Regions from separate parts of the Pediococcus damnosus genome, predicted to be linked through region 2. Evidence: predicted binding sites of a transcription regulator. Region 2 holds the regulator's gene; the other holds the start of a gene.
The links. The regulator HrcA, encoded in region 2, represses chaperone genes, less so after heat shock. The targets are predictions, from matches to a motif close to TTAGCACTCNNNNNNNNNGAGTGCTAA.

Region 1 (5,504 bases), 800 kb from region 2:
CTGAAGGATAAGCTTGAATAATTTGACGATAAGATATCGTAATCGCAAACAACAGAACTAAAACAATTCCTGCAACAGGCAAAGCATACCACGTTGCTGCAGCTGAAAGAACCAGCAAAACTGAAAGAATTTGTTCCGTCCCATACGCAACAGATGATAAAGCATCAGAAGACAACAACGCTAAAGCCTTAAACTTAGTTAACGCCTGTCCGCCTTCATCTAAAGTTTTAAGCGGTTTACCAATTAACAGTCTTTTTAGATAATGCCGCATGTCATAATACTCCTCTACAAAAATAAATTAACCCGAGTCAATAACTCGGGCAATACAAATCAAAAGTAAGTTTACTACAAATGAGCACGTTAAGCTATATCAATTTTCATAATTTCAGTAACCTGCTCGCTGTCCATTCAAACACATATGCGAATGAAGTGCAACCTTTAAATTCATGGTTTTATCCACGCTTGTTTCAAAAATTTTCAGAAAACAAAAAAACTTTCAGAACTAGGTTTTCACCCAATCCAGAAAGTTTCCTAACTATATTAGTTATTTTTATTTATTTAAATCTGAGCTTACATCATACCGCCCATGCCACCTGCTTGTGGTTGAGCACCTGTGGCAGCAGCACCGCCATCATCTTTTGGTTCTGGTTTGTCAGCAACAACAGCTTCAGTTGTTAATAGCAAAGCTGAAACACTGGCTGCATTTTGGAGAGCAGAACGAACAACTTTAGTAGGATCAACAATTCCTGCATCGACCATATTCTCCCACTTGCCAGTAGCAGCGTTATAACCAACCCCTGGCTTTTGTTTCTTCAAGTTTTCTACAATTACAGAACCCTCTGCACCAGCGTTCTTGGCAATTTGACGAACTGGCTCTTCAAGAGCACGTCTAACAATATTAATACCAGTATTTTCGTCGCCTTCTGCCTTAAGGTTAGCAATAGCAGGAAGTACATTTACTAATGCTGTACCACCACCGGATACAAAGCCTTCTTCAACAGCTGCACGAGTTGCATTCAAAGCATCTTCGATTCGATATTTCTTTTCTTTTAATTCAGTTTCTGTTGCAGCACCAACTCTAACAACGGCAACACCGCCAGCTAATTTAGCTAAACGTTCTTGTAGTTTTTCTTTGTCAAAGTCTGAAGTTGTATCAGTAATTTGTTGTCTGATAGTAGCTACACGTTCTGCAATTTTATCTTTATCGCCGGCACCTTCAACGATTGTTGTGTCGTCTTTTGTAACTGTAACCTTGTTAGCTTGACCTAATTGATCAATTGTTGCATCTTTTAAGTTTAAGCCTAAATCATCCGTGATTACAGTTCCACCTGTTAATGTAGCGATATCTTCAAGTTGAGCCTTACGACGGTCACCAAAGCCAGGAGCCTTAACAGCTACAACATTGAATGTACCACGCATCTTGTTCAAAACAAGAGTTGGTAAGGCCTCACCTGTAATATCATCAGCAATGATTAACAGAGAACGACTTTGTTCAACAACTGATTGAAGGAGTGGCAAAATATCTTGAATATTGCTGATCTTCTTATCAGTAATCAAAATATATGGATTATCTAAATCAGCTTCCATCTTATCATTGTCAGTAACCATGTATTGTGACATGTAGCCACGATCAAACTGCATACCTTCAACAACATCAAGGGTTGTATCTACACCACGTGATTCTTCAATTGTAATGACACCATCGTGACCAACCTTTTCCATTGCATCGGCAATCAATTTACCAACTTCTGAGTTAGCAGCTGAAATGGAAGCAACTTGGGCAATATCATCTTTTGATTTAACTTCATGAGACATCTTATGAAGTTCATCAACAGCTGCCTTTGTTGCACGTTCAATCCCACGACGAATGCCAACTGGATTGGCACCAGCAGTGACGTTCTTCATACCTTCGTTTACAATTGCTTGTGTCAAAACAGTAGCAGTTGTTGTCCCATCACCAGCAATATCATTAGTCTTTGAAGCAACTTCAGAAACTAACTTAGCACCCATATTTTCAAAATGGTCTTCAAGATCAATTGACTTAGCAATTGTTACACCATCATTTGTAATTGTAGGTGAACCGTATGATTGTTCCAAAACTACGTTACGACCCTTTGGACCAATTGTTGATTTAACAGTATCAGCTAATTTGTCGACACCTTTTAACATCTTTGTTCGTGCATCTTCAGAAAATTTGATTTCTTTTGCCATAAAAATTTCACCTCATTAAATTTATTTTTTAGTTAATCAATGATTGCAACGATATCTTTTTCGTGCAATACCAAATATTTTTTATCTTCATATGAAACTTCGGTACCCGCATACTTGTCAAAAATAACGGTATCACCTGTTTTAACAGATGGTGCAACTTTTTCACCGTTATCTAACACGTGTCCTTCACCCACAGCAACAACTTTACCGCTTTGTGACTTTTCCTTAGCATTACTTGCAAGGACAATTCCACCAACGGTTTGTTCTTCTTCTTCCTGTGCTTCTAATATCACGCGATCTCCTAATGGTTTTAACAATATGAATCCCTCCATTTATTTATACTTTTACTATTTTTAGCACTCTCAACGTCTAAGTGCTAACAACAGTATTTACTATATCATTCTCATCACAGAATGCAAGCATTTCACTGACCTTTTTTGACAAACAACTTCAAGACCCCGGCAAACATGCTATACTATAGGAACAATTATGAGGTGAACACATGAAATTAGAAAAGAAATCTATCTATATATTAATTACGTATTTAATCGTTTATCTTTTGCCAAGCATTCTAAATAGCTTCTTTAAATTAACGCATCCCGAAATCTTTAACATTCAAATTGTTGATTACTTAGCTGGTGCTTGCATTTTATGCTACTTGGCATTTCATGACATGCCAACTAATCTTCCAGAAAAAAGACGCCGTTCTGTTGGACAAAACCTCATTTGGGGAATTTTAGGTTTTATTTTCGTAATTGTCTTGCAAACCATTATTTTACGGTTAACAGTTCAATCAGGTGGTAATGCAAGTTCGCAAAATACAACCGATCTGCTATCAATTGTGAAGAATTATCCCATCTATGCCCTTATCATCATCATAGGAGCTCCTATCATGGAAGAAATTGTTTTCCGTAAAGTTCTTTTTGGTAATCTCGCCAATTTGTTAAGCTTTATTAATCCTAAAGTTGCACAAATCCTTACAGCTCTTATTTCCAGTGGCTTATTTGCCTTAGCTCACTCTGATGGTCATTTCATTTTGTATGGCGCAATTGGATTGTGGTTTTGTTGGCTTTACCACCATACAGGACGCATCCAAACATCAATGATGGCGCATATCTTAATGAACTCTTTGGTTGTATTACCAATTCTCGGACTGTAACTCAGTCGTGATTAATCGCGTAAATTAAGGTTTGCAATTCATTAGTCAGATCAATATTTTGAATATGTACTGTTTGGGGCACTGAAACACGAACCGTTGTAAAATTCATAATTCCTTTAATGCCGGCCTGCACTAACTTATCCGTGACTTCTTGCGCAATCGCTGCTGGAATTGTAATAATGGCAATCTCAATTTGTTGATCTTGCAGTTGTTCTTGCAACTGTGTCATGCCATAAACGGGGACATTGCTTTGAATAGAGCCAATTATGGTCGGATTAATATCAAATGCCGCGCTAATGCGGACATTACTATTTTTATGGAAATTAAAGTTTAAAAGCGCATGTCCCAAATTTCCTACACCAATTAGGGCTACGTTTGTAAGTGTATCCTGATCAAGGATTTTCTTAAAAAAATCAATTAGTTTGTGCACATCATACCCATATCCACGCTTTCCTAACGTTCCAAAATAGGAAAAATCGCGTCGAATTGTCGCCGCATCAACTTGAATGGCCTCGGCTAATTCTGTTGAAGAAACTCGCAATTTGTTTGCACTCAATAAATTATTTAAATAACGATAGTATAAGGGTAACCGTTTTGCAGTTGCCTCCGGAATTTTGGTTTCCATTTTAAAGAACCTCCAAATGAACTTTGTGAATAATTAACAAAGTTAGTTTACCACTTTCCCAATAGGAACCAAAACTTAAAAACAAACGCTTTATAAACCAATTAATGAAAGGACACATGATTGTGATTTTACTACAAGCCCAAAATGTCAGTCGAGAATTTAGTGGAGAACAACTATTTTCACAGATCACCTTTGATATCCAAGAACAGGATCGAATCGGTCTTGTTGGCAGAAATGGTGCAGGAAAAACTACCCTTCTAAAAATGCTAATCGGTCAAACTCAACCAGATGAAGGCCAAATTATTACCAAAAAAGGATTATCAATCGGCTATCTTGCCCAAAATCAAGGCCTAAATACAGATAATACAATCTGGAATGAACTTCTAACCGTATTTTCCGAAGTAATTGCTTTAGAACAAGAAATTCACAAGCTTGAAGCCCAATTAGGCGATCCCAAAATCATCGCAAACCCTGAGAAATTTAAATCCTTGTCTAATTTGTATGATCAAAAGCAACAAACCTTTAAAGCTAAAAACGGGTTCGGCTATCAAGCAGAAATTCGTGGCGTTCTAAATGGTTTTAGTTTTGGTAAGGAATTCTATGACCGCTCAGTTAATTCGCTCTCTGGTGGTCAAAAAACCAAATTAGCTTTGGCAAAATTGCTGTTAGAACAACACGATTTATTAGTTTTGGATGAACCAACAAACCATTTGGACATGGATACTCTTGCCTGGCTTGAAAAGTACATTAAGTCTTACGACGGAGCCCTATTAATCGTGTCACATGACCGTTATTTTCTCGATCATGTTGTAACCCGAGTCCTCGACTTAGACCAGCAAACCTTGTTTTCTTATACCGGAAATTATTCAGATTATATTGATAAAAAGGCTGCCCGTCTCAAGAGCGAATGGAAAACTTACGAAAAACAACAAACCAAAATTGATAAGTTACAAGATTTCGTCAATAAAAATATTGTTTGTGCCTCAACAACCAAACGGGCTCAAAGTCGACGAAAACAATTGGAAAAAATGACAGTGCTTGAACGTCCCAATTCCGATGATGCCGAAATGCATTTTCACTTTGCAGCGAAGCACCCTAGTGGCAACGTTGTTCTCACTGTAAAAGATGCTGCAATTGGTTATGAAGCAGATCACGTTTTATCCGCACCCATCAATATTGATTTAACCAAGCATCATGTCCTGGGAATTGTTGGGCCAAACGGAGTCGGTAAATCAACTCTATTAAAAAGTATTCTTGGACTGATTCCGTTTCTTAGCGGCACCCAAAAACTGGGAACTGGTGTAGAGATTGGTTATTATGATCAAGAACAACATAATTTAGACGATCGTAAAACAGTTTTGAACGAGCTTTGGGATGAACATCCATTAGTTCCTGAAAAAGATATTCGTTCATTATTAGGCAGCTTCTTGTTTTCAGGTGATGACGTCTCAAAACTAGTTAAAAATTTAAGTGGCGGCGAACGTGCTCGCCTGCTTCTAACCAAGTTAA
Region 2 (5,504 bases):
TATCTTCGATGTTATTGTCTTTTTGTGCTTTCTTCAAAGCATCTTCAGCATCTTTAGCTTTTTTAATTTCTTCCTTGGATACTTTACCATCAAGCTCTTTAAGTGTCTTATCTGTTGTAAAGATTAATTGTTCAACCTCGTTTTTAAGATCAACTTCCTCTTTACGTTTCTTATCAGCATCGGCATTTTCTTTAGCTTCATTCATCATTCGATCGATTTCTTCGTCTGAAAGGCCCGAAGAACTCTTGATTGTGATCTTCTGATTCTTACCAGTTCCCTTATCAGTTGCGGAAACATTAACGATACCGTTTTTATCAATATCAAACTTAACTTCAATTTGTGGTACACCACGAGGTGCTGTAGGAATATCTGTTAATTGGAATCTCCCAAGTGTCTTGTCATCTGCAGCCATTGGTCTTTCACCTTGGAGCACATGAATGTCAACAGCTGGTTGATTATCAGCGGCAGTAGAGAAGACTTGTGACTTACTTGTAGGAATCGTTGTATTACGATCAATCAACTTAGTGAAGACGCCACCCATTGTTTCAATTCCTAATGACAATGGTGTGACATCAAGTAAAACAACATCCTTAACGTCACCAGTTAATACACCACCTTGAACTGCAGCACCAATAGCAACAGCTTCATCAGGGTTAATAGAATGGTTAGGCTCTTTACCTGTCCATTCCTTTACAGCTTCTTGGACAGCTGGAATACGTGTTGAACCACCATTAAGAATAACTTCGTCAAGATCACTGCTTGAAAGGCCAGCATCACGCAAAGCATTGTCTACAGGAGTCTTTGTACGTGCAACTAAGTCAGATGTCATTTCATCAAATTGGGCACGTGTTAAAGTTTTATCCAAATGTAATGGGCCATTAGCACCAGCAGAAATAAATGGTAAACTAATTTGTGCTTCATTAACACCAGATAAGTCTTTCTTAGCCTTTTCAGCAGCATCCTTTAAACGTTGTAATGCCATTTTGTCTTGAGAAAGATCGACACCATTTTCTTTTTTGAATTCAGATACTAACCAGTCGATGATCTTTTGATCAAAGTCATCACCACCAAGATGTGTATCACCATTTGTAGAAAGTACTTGGAAGACACCATCGCCTAATTCAAGAATAGAAACATCAAATGTACCACCGCCAAGATCATAAACTAAAACTTTTTCATCTTTATCTTTTTTATCTAGCCCATAAGCTAAAGCAGAAGCAGTTGGTTCATTAATAATCCGATCAACTTGTAATCCAGCAATTTTACCAGCATCTTTAGTAGCTTGTCGTTGAGAATCATCAAAGTATGCTGGAACAGTAATAACGGCCTTTTCAACTGTATCACCAAGATAATCTTCTGCATAATGTTTCAAATATTCCAAAATCATTGCAGAAATTTCTTGAGGTGTATATGTCTTACCATTTGCTGAAACAGTATAACCACTTTCACCAATATGACGTTTGATAGATACGATTGTGTCCGGGTTTGTAATTGCTTGTCGTTTGGCAACTTCACCAACTTGGGTTTCACCATTTTTAAAAGCTACAACTGAAGGTGTTGTACGATTACCTTCAGGATTTGTAATGATCTTTGGCTTATCGCCTTCGAGGACTGCAACTGCAGAATTTGTTGTTCCTAAATCAATTCCAATAATTTTATTACTTGCCATTTTAATTATCCTTCTTTATATTTTTTATTGTGCCACAACAACCATTGCTGGTCGTAAAACACGATCTTTTAACATATAACCTTTTTGTAAAACACTAACAACCTGATCTGCTTTTTTTCCATCTTCAGCAGCAACAGTTTGGACCGCCTGATGAATTTGAGGGTCAAAGGTTTGTCCCTCAGCCTTAATTTCAGTTACATTATGATCTTTAAGTGCTTTATTCATATGGTCATAAACCATTTGAATTCCCTTTTTCAATTGGATTCCACTCTCATCAGAAACCTTAATAGCCAAAGCACGTTCCAAATTGTCAATAACCGGAAGAATATCTTTAGCCAACTGCTGACCATCATATTTAACTAGTCCGGCTTGCTCTTTTTCGTTGCGTTTTTGAATGTTGGCAATTTCAGCCTTTGAACGAATATACTGATCAGTTATAGCATTAACTTTACCAGTCAACTCGGAAACTTGTGTTTGCAATTCTTCAATTTGTTGATTTGTTTTACTATGCTTTTTTAACTTTTTCCCTGGTTTATTCTTTTCTGATTTATTTTCTGATTCAACTGTAGCTTTTTTTGCTGACTTGTCTTTTGGGGCTTCCTCAGTTGAATTTACAGCTTCTTCATTTTTTTTAGTTTCTTTATTTTCTTTTTTTTCAGACACTACATTCACACCTCTCAAATATCATCAATATCGTGGTAATAATCTATTAATCGTTGCGCTAATTCCGTTCGAAACGCACCAACCAATCCAATCATTCTAGAATATGGCATACTAGTCGGTCCCAAAATTGCAATGACTCCCTTACCATGCTGATCTACATCATAAGTAGCTGTAATCAGGCTATAATTTTTTAACAAATTATTGGTGATTTCATTGCCAATTTGAACTTGGATGTTGTGATCTAATGATCCTCCTAATACACTAGCAAGATCTGTTGATCGTCCCATCAGTGAATATAACGATCGAATAGAGCTTGGATCTGGATGTTTTGAAAAATTCAAGAGATTTAAACGACCACCAACAAAGAAATGCTCTGTAGATGATTTTTTCAAAATTTCTTCAAAAACATCTAAAAATCCTTCTGGAGTCTCGATATACTTACCAACCTGAATAGGAATATCTGTCTCTAATCGCTTAAACACCTCACCTAAAGTTAATCCAACTAACTGATCATTAATAATTCGAATTACGGATTCTAATGCCTCTGGATTAACGTTTTTTGGTACTTTAAATGTTCGATTTTGTACGCTACCATTATCAGTAACTAAAATCGCCATAACTCGATGATTCCCAAGTGGTACTAATCGAAAACCTTCAAGTTTAGCATCCTTCAGTTCCGGTTTCACAGTAAAAGCAGTATAGCTAGTTAATTGGGAAAGCATGTCTGCAGATTCAGCAACAATATCATCAATTTCTTGAAACTGTTGATTAAACGAGGAACGAATTTTTCGCAAATCACTTGATTGAACCTTATCAGGTTTTAACAAATGATCTACATAATAACGATAGCCCTTAATTGAAGGAACTCGACCAGAAGATGAATGGGTCTTTTTAAGTAACCCCATTTCTTCTAGCGTCGCCATCTCGTTTCGAATTGTAGCCGAACTAACATGGATTGGTAATTTACTAACTAATGCCTTTGAACCAACCGGTTGTCCGTCGTCCGTGTAAATTTGAACGATTGCTTTCAAAATCAGTAACTCTCTATCTGTCAGCAAAACCATCACCTCTTTTAGCACTTAGCACATTGGAGTGCTAAGACACTATTAAAGATAACAAAGGTTCTTCAAAAAGTCAACAATAAACTTTGACCTTTATTGACTATATAGTTAAATTCGCAAAATATTGGCGAATATTCTTTTCGTCAAGCTTTAATTGTTCAATTAATCCTTCAACGGCATCAAACTTTATCTCACCACGAACGTAATGATACCAATCAACTCGAACCATTTCGCCATAAATTTCTTGATCAAAATCAAAAATGTTAATTTCGATAGTAATTGGCCGATGCTCTCCAAAAGTAACATTTCTTCCAATAGAGGCCATTCCTGGCCACCATTTTGAACCGATTTTTATCCGAACGGCATAAATACCAATTCCTGGAATTCTTGATTTTGGATCAGATAAAATATTGGCAGTTGGAAAGCCAAGTGTGCGGCCACGAGCCTCACCATGAACTACTAAACCAGTAGTTTGATAAGTATATCCAAGGAACAGATTAGCATGATCTACATTACTCTGTTTTAGATCTGTTCTGATTCGAGTCGAACTCACTTTTTCACCATCCAACAGTAATTCTGGAACAGTTACAATCGTAAAACGATCTTTAGCGTATGTCGGAAGATGATCCATATCTGCAATTTCACGTGGTCCGTAAGTATAATCAAAGCCCGCAACAATAACCTTGGCATGAAGTTGCACCATGTATTGGTCAACAAAATCTTGGGGAGACAGTTTGGCCAGATTAGATGTAAAACTTACCACATACAATAAATCGACACCAAATTTTTGCATTAATTCCGCCTTACGTTCTACGGAACTTAAATAAATTGTGCCATCCAATCCTGGTTTAGGAAACACAACCGAAGGATGATGATCAAATGTCATTGCTGCAAGTGGTAAATCCCGTTGATCAGCCTCTTTTCGTGCCTGTTTTAAGACAGCCTGATGTCCCAGATGAACACCACCAAAAAATCCCATAGCCAGCACTACATTTTTATCTTTAATTTGGTTTTGATTGTATGGATGATGTAAATAAATGATTTTCATGTGAGCCCTCCTACTTGGTTAGAAACATGGTCAAAGGGCGATATGCTGCCCTTTCTTGATCATATTGATATAATGCTTGAACACGATCATCGTAAGTTAAAACAAGGACCGGTTCTGCTGATTGCGACTGGTTGAAGTTGCTTCGTTTTAAAACCGCTCCATTTTGGACCCTGGTCCATAAATCATCATTTAACGCAAAGTGAGGATATTTTTTCAATGCGTGATCTAACGGAACTAATAAATTCTCGACAATCTTATTTTCAACAGCCTCTTCTAATTGCGCAAAGGTGATAGTGTCTTCAATCTGAAAATTACCACTTTCCGTTCGAGTTAACCGAGACATGACAGCTGGAACCTCAAGCTTTTTCCCCAAATCAACTGCTAAGGTCCGCACATAAGTCCCCTTACTGCACGCCACTTTAAAGTTTATGGTTTGTGTATTATTTTGTGAATTAAAAGTAGTCTCACCGCAACGTTCAAAAGATTTGATGGTTATTTTTCGTGCTGGTCTTTCTACTTCAATCCCTTGACGTGCATATTCATATAATTTTTTTCCGTTAATTTTAATGGCCGAATACATTGGCGGAATTTGTGTAATTTCGCCGACAAAGCTTTGCATAGCTCTATCAATTTCAACGTTTGAAAATGCCTGCCTTAAAGCAAGTTGATCAACAATTTCACCATCAACATCTTCAGTAGTTGTGGAGAACCCTAAGGTTACAGCTCCTTCATAAACTTTGCCAGAAGCCATTAAGTATGGCACCACTTTGGTAGCTTTACCTACACAGATTGGCAAAACACCATCTACATTTGGATCCAAAGTTCCACTATGACCAACCTTTTTTTGATGCAAAATGCCACGAATTTTGGCAACACAATCAAAACTTGTCATGCCACGTGGTTTATACAAAGGAACAATTCCATTCATGTAAATGTCCTCCTAATTTTCCTGTTAAATTATATCATAGTTGAATAAATGACGATAAAAAAAGAATGGTCCTTAAACTTCAGGCCATTCTTTTGCGTAATAAATAGAAAACTATTCTTTTGTATTAAGTTTATT

Region 1: groES (co-chaperone GroES) is a predicted target of HrcA. The motif match lies at 2,565-2,591, and genes of this name have one in related genera.

Annotation. Positions count from the first base shown of each region.
Region 1 is NZ_CP012294.1:762,217-767,720, forward strand. Features, by position in the region: gene ADU73_RS03670 (APC family permease) at 1-271, opposite strand, end outside; gene groL (chaperonin GroEL) at 571-2,211, opposite strand; gene groES (co-chaperone GroES) at 2,244-2,528, opposite strand; gene ADU73_RS03685 (CPBP family intramembrane glutamic endopeptidase) at 2,714-3,370, shown strand; gene ADU73_RS03690 (redox-sensing transcriptional repressor Rex) at 3,372-3,995, opposite strand; gene ADU73_RS03695 (ABC-F family ATP-binding cassette domain-containing protein) at 4,118-5,504, shown strand, end outside.
Region 2 is NZ_CP012294.1:2,086,525-2,092,028, forward strand. Features, by position in the region: gene dnaK (molecular chaperone DnaK) at 1-1,669, opposite strand, end outside; gene grpE (nucleotide exchange factor GrpE) at 1,694-2,332, opposite strand; gene hrcA (heat-inducible transcriptional repressor HrcA) at 2,347-3,396, opposite strand; gene ribF (riboflavin biosynthesis protein RibF) at 3,494-4,441, opposite strand; gene truB (tRNA pseudouridine(55) synthase TruB) at 4,452-5,369, opposite strand; gene rbfA (30S ribosome-binding factor RbfA) at 5,481-5,504, opposite strand, start outside.